Regions from separate parts of the Streptomyces sp. NPDC001315 genome, predicted to be linked through region 2. Evidence: riboswitches for the same ligand, from Rfam matches in the RefSeq annotation. Region 2 holds a riboswitch; the other holds the start of a gene.
The links. A riboswitch is a leader RNA that binds a small molecule or an ion and turns the genes downstream of it on or off. The one in region 2 is predicted to bind cyclic di-AMP.
Positions count from the first base shown of each region.

Region 1: linked by a shared signal. The riboswitch ahead of ACFY16_RS40255 (transglycosylase SLT domain-containing protein) and the one ahead of ACFY16_RS10480 (M23 family metallopeptidase) in region 2 are both predicted to bind cyclic di-AMP.

Region 1 covers NZ_JBIAWZ010000031.1:63,967-66,798, reverse strand. The annotation lists gene ACFY16_RS40260 (CocE/NonD family hydrolase) at 1-1,041, shown strand, start outside; cyclic di-AMP (ydaO/yuaA leader) riboswitch at 1,426-1,600, shown strand; gene ACFY16_RS40255 (transglycosylase SLT domain-containing protein) at 1,606-2,088, shown strand; gene ACFY16_RS40250 (HAD family hydrolase) at 2,098-2,832, opposite strand, start outside.
Region 2 covers NZ_JBIAWZ010000003.1:17,792-20,623, reverse strand. The annotation lists gene ACFY16_RS10485 (PP2C family protein-serine/threonine phosphatase) at 1-540, shown strand, start outside; cyclic di-AMP (ydaO/yuaA leader) riboswitch at 799-956, shown strand; gene ACFY16_RS10480 (M23 family metallopeptidase) at 968-2,002, shown strand; gene ACFY16_RS10475 (aldo/keto reductase) at 2,179-2,832, shown strand, end outside.

The sequences.
Region 1 (2,832 bases), on a different contig from region 2:
GACTCCCACCCTCCGGCCACGGCGTACGAGACGCTGCCGGGCCGCTGGGTCGGCGAGCCGGCCTGGCCCTCCCCCTACGTGACGACGGTCACGTACCAGCTCGGGGGCGCTCCCGTGCTCGTACGGTCCCCGATGCACACCGGAGTCGACGCGGGCCGTTTCCTCCCCTTCGGCGACGACGCCGACCTCCCGCCCGACCAGCGCGAGGAGGACGGGCGCTCGGTGTGCTTCGAGTTCGCGGTGGCCGAGGAGACCTGGGTGCTGGGACGGCCCCGGGTGCGGCTGCGGCTGACCTCCGACGCGCCGCGCGGCCAGGTCATCGCCCGGGTGTGCGACGTGGCGCCCGACGGCTCGTCGACCCTGGTCACGCGCGGCGTACTGAATCTGTCGGCGCGGCTGGGCCGGGACCGGTCCGTGCCGTGGTCCCCGGGCGCCGCAGAGGACGTGACCTTCGAGCTGACCGGGATCGGCCATGCCTTCCCGCCCGGCCACCGCATCCGCCTCGCCGTCTCCTCGGCGTACTGGCCGTGGATCTGGCCCGAGCCCGGTTCCGCGGCAGGCCTCACCCTGGATCCGGCGGGCAGCGTCCTCGAACTGCCCGTGCGCACACGGCAGTCGGCGGACATCTCCTTCGAGGAGCCCGAGCAGGCCGACCCCCTGGGAGTGAACTTCCCCGCCACCCTCGAAGAACCACGCCCCGCACGCCTGGCCGTACGCGACGTGGCGAAGGGCGAGTGGCGGCTGGAGGTCGACCCGCGCTACGGCGGCACGCGCGTGTATCCCGACGGGCTGGAGTTCACCGAGGAGGCGCTGGAGACGTACACGATCCAGGAGAGGGACCCCCTCTCCGCCCGCACCCGCTCCGACTGGTTCATCCGCCTGCACCGCCCCGACCTGGCGTGGGACACGACGGTCCGGACCCGCTCGGAGATCGGCTGCGAGGCGGCGGACTTCGTCACCACCGACGAGGTGATCTGCACGGAGGGTGGCGAGGTGGTGTTCCACCGGACGTGGGAGAAGCGGATTCCCCGGAATCCGTGAAACCACCCAAAACCACCCGAGTCGACCCAAACCTCCCTGGAACTCCCAGAATCCCCGCCACCCTGAGAGCACGGGACCCTCGAACACCCATGCCCGATTTGCCGTGATTGCTAGATGAATTCCCCTTAGCGGTAAATGCTCTACGGGCTGGCAAACAGTGAGTTGGGTCACGCGAGCCGACAGATGGTCACACCCCCCACCAACCCCCCGCTCCCCTTTCGCCGCAAGCGATTTGACCCTTGGCGACTGCAAAGGATCAAGCACCCCAAATGCCTCAGACCAAGGTCAACTGGGGTGAGGTGTGATTCCGGCACTTGTTCCGGACATGTGCTCTCGCATACGTTCCCGGCCTGTCGGGTGGACGCCTAATCCTGCCGCCGCCCGTCACCACCATCAACGAACTCACTCGTAGGGCAGGAGCGGGGGACCCAGGTAAGCCGCCGGACCGGGCATCGCACCGGAACGGCTAGGGGTTAAGTCGTGTCGCCGCAGGGCGGCGCGGCCGGGCAGCTCCCAGCCCGAACCCGACAGCTCACCTCGTAGGCGCCGGAGAGGAATTCAGACATGTCCGCTGCCGGTCAGAACCGTCGCGCCCGTCTCGTCCGCACCCTCGCCGTCGCCGGTACCGGCGCGGCCGTGCTCGCCCTTCCGCTCCTCGGAGCGACCAGCGCCTCCGCGGCCACCAGCACGTCCGTGACCGCCGCCCCGGCGGCCGCGACGACGTACACCAACAACCTCGACGGCTGGATCCGGGAGTCCCTCGCCGTCATGGCGCAGCACGGCATCCCCGGGACCTACAACGGCATCTACCGCAACGTGATCCGCGAGTCGTCCGGCAACCCGGCCGCCATCAACCTCTGGGACTCCAACGCGAAGAAGGGAATCCCGTCCAAGGGCCTGCTGCAGGTCATCGACCCGACCTTCAACGCGTACCACGTGTCCGGCACGTCGTGGAACATCTACGACCCGGTCGCGAACATCACGGCCGCCTGCAACTACGCCGCCGCGCGGTACGGCTCGATCGACAACGTGTTCGGCGCGTACTGACCGGTCCCGTCAGGGGAAGAGTCTCTCGAGGGCGACGGCGATGCCGTCGTCCTCGTTCGACAGGGTGATCTCGTCGGCCACGGCCTTGAGCTCCGGGTGGGCGTTGGCCATCGCCACGCCATGGGCGGCCCAGTCGAACATGGGGATGTCGTTGGGCATGTCGCCGAAGGCGAGGGCCCGTTCGGCGCCCAGACCGAGGTGCTCGGCGGCCAGCGCCAGGCCGGTCGCCTTGGTGATGCCACACGGCTGGAGCTCGACGGTCCCCGGCCCCGACATGGTGACCGTCGCCAGCGAGCCCACCACGGAGCGGGCCGTCACGGCCAACTCGTCGTCGGTCAGGGCGGGATGGCGCAGCAGGACCTTGCTGATGGGCTCGCCCCACAGGTCTTCGCGCCGCCCGACCCGTACCGCGGGCAGGGTCGGGTGGGGCATCAGATAGCCGGGTTCGATGAGCGTGAGGCCGTCGACCCCGTCCTGGTCCACGGCCGCGTACACCTGCCCCACCTCGGCCTCGATCTTGCCGAGCGCGGTCTCGGCCAGTTCCTGGTCCAGGGTGACCGACCACAGCAGACGGTCCGCGCCGGCGTCGTACAACTGCGCGCCCTGCCCGCACACCGCGAGCCCCGTGCAGCCGAGGTCGTCGAGCAGCGGCCGCACTCTCGGAGCCGGGCGTCCCGTCACCACGAGGTGCTGGGCACCGGCCTCCGCCACCCGCGCGAGCGCGGCGAGAGACCTCTCGGAGAG
Region 2 (2,832 bases):
GCGGCCGTGGCCGTCGTCATCGGCGCCTTCCGGGAGGCCGCCGAGCAGGAGGCGACGCTGGAGGCGGTCGCGCAGCGGCTGGAGCGGGCGCTGGCACGCGAGGGCACGCGGCGCGAAGGGCTGGACGCCTTCGAGGGGTTCACCACCGTCGTACTCGCCGAGCTCCCGCGCGGCGACGGGGTCGTCCGGATCCTCAACCGCGGGCATCCGCCGCCGCTGCTGCTGCACGCGGACGGCACCGTGCACACGCTGTTCGCCCGCGAGCCGGCCCTGCCGCTCGGCATGGGCGAGCTGGGCACCTGGCCCGACCGCACGGACGAGGCTCGCTTCCCGAGCGGCGCCACCCTGCTCCTCCACACCGACGGCGTCTCCGAGGCCCGCGATGCCGACGGCCGCTTCTACGACCCCGAGGAGCGGCTCGCGGGCCGCCGCTTCCGCGATCCCGAGGCGCTGCTCGCCGCCCTCTCGGAGGACGTGCGCCGGCACTCCGCGGGCGGGATGACGGACGACATGGCGCTGCTCGCCGTACGACGGCCGTGACCGACCTTCGTGACTCAGGGTGATCGGACGACCCCCCTGCGCATGACATCTGAGTCACTATCAAAAGCTGTGTGTTTCCTGAGATGCCCCAACGGGGCCGTAAGTGGGGGGTAACTCGCCCGATTTCCACCGGTCATGGACTGTACGTCCAGCCCGAAAATGTTAATGATCAAGCGGAACGGCTTGGAATCCCGCCCCCGGGTCTATTAACGTTCGATAACGCAGCGCGGTCGTCCCAGCCGTCACAAGAGACGGCTCCGTGCGCACGCGCCGAATCCCGCAAGGGAACCGGGGAACCACCACCTTGGGGTGAATCGCGCGGACACCGCCCGTGGACAACGGGCGATATACGCGCGTAGGAGACCTTCCTGCTCCGAACCCGTCAGCTAACCCGGTAGGCGAGAAGGAAGGAAAGGAGCACGCCCACGTGGCGTCCAACCGGCCTGCCCCAGAAGCCCCGTTCGTGCCGAGTCAGCGCAGCACCGAGTCCTTCGGCTACGGCAGCTACCGCACCGACGAGGGCCCGTGGGAGGAGTGGAACCCCACCGAGGAGTCCCTCACTCCCGTACGCGGCCGGCATCGCGTCGCCAAGCAGCGCGGCGGACTCGCCCGCAGCTCCACCGTCCTGGGCGTCGGCGTCATAGCCGCCGTCGGCGCGGGCGGCATGGCCAGCGCCAACACCGGGAAGCCGCCGGTGTCCATCTCCATGCCCGACCTGCCCTCCGTCGGCTCCCTGCTGTCCGACGACTCCGGGGACTCCGTCAAGGGCTCCACGACCCCGCTCAGCGGCATCGGCGTGACCTCCGCCGACACCGCGCAGGGCACCACCGACGCCGGCGAGGCGCTGCGCAGCCGCATCATGGCCCAGGCCGAGCAGCAGCAGGACCAGGTCGAGACCAAGGCCGCCGCCGCCGAGGCCGCCGCGGCCGAGAAGGCGGCTGCCGACGCGGCCGCCAAGGCCGAGAAGGAGGCGGAGGCCAAGGCCGCCGCCGCCAAGAAGAAGGCGGAGGAGGAGGCCGCGAAGAAGGCCGAGGCCGAGCGCCTGGCCGAGCTGGCCAAGCAGTACACGCTGCCGACCTCCTCGTACACGCTCACCTCGACCTTCGGTGAGGCCGGCTCCATGTGGTCCTCCGGGTACCACACGGGCCTCGACTTCGCCGCGCCCACCGGCACGCTCATCAAGGCGATCCACAGCGGCACGATCACCGAGGCGGGCTGGGCCGGCTCCTACGGCTACCGCACGATCCTCACCCTCGACGACGGCACCGAGCTGTGGTTCTGCCACCAGTCGTCGATCAGCGTCAGCGTCGGACAGAAGGTCACCACGGGCGACGTCATCGGCCGCGTGGGCGCCACCGGCAACGTCACGGGACCGCACCTCCACCTCGAGGTCCACCCGGGCGGCAGCGCGGACGGGATCGACCCGATGGCCTGGCTGCGGGGCAAGGGGCTCACCCCCTGAGGTGGTCGCCTTCCTCTGATCTCCTGATCCGGCTGATCCTCTGATCCCCGGCAGTCCTGACGACACCCCCCCGACGTCAGGGCTGCCGGTCTCTGGCGGTTTCTGCCGGTTTCCGGATTTCCGGCTTTCCGGGTAATGCGGAATGTGGGCCTCTGGTACGGGTGTAGAAGTTGACCATGACTTCTCTTCGCAAGTTCGGCTCCTCCGACCTCGAGGTCTTCCCGCTCTCCCTCGGCGGCAACGTCTTCGGCTGGACCGCCGACGAGGCCCAGTCGTTCGCCGTGCTCGACGCCTACGCGGCCGCGGGCGGCAACTTCGTCGACACGGCCGACTCCTACTCCGCGTGGATCGACGGCAACAAGGGCGGCGAGTCCGAGACGATCATCGGCAAGTGGGTCAAGGCCCGCGGCAACCGCGCCGACGTCGTCATCGCCACCAAGGTCAGCCAGCACCCGGAGTTCCCCGGCCTGACCGCCGCGAACATCAAGGCCGCCGCCGACGCTTCCCTGCGCCGCCTCGGCACCGACCACATCGACCTCTACTACACCCACTTCGACAAGCCCGAGGTGCCGGTCGAGGAGATCATCGGCGCGCTCGACGAGCTGGTGAAGGCGGGCAAGGTGCGGCACATCGGCGCCTCCAACATCTCCCCCGAGCGGCTGCGGGAGTCCCTGGAGTTCTCCGACCGCGAGGGCCTGGCCCGATATGTGGCACTCCAGCCCCACTACAACCTGGTCTCGCGCGACACCTACGAGGGTGAGCTCCAGCATGTGGCCGCCCGCTCCGGTCTGGCGGCCGTCCCGTACTTCGCGCTCGCCTCCGGCTTCCTC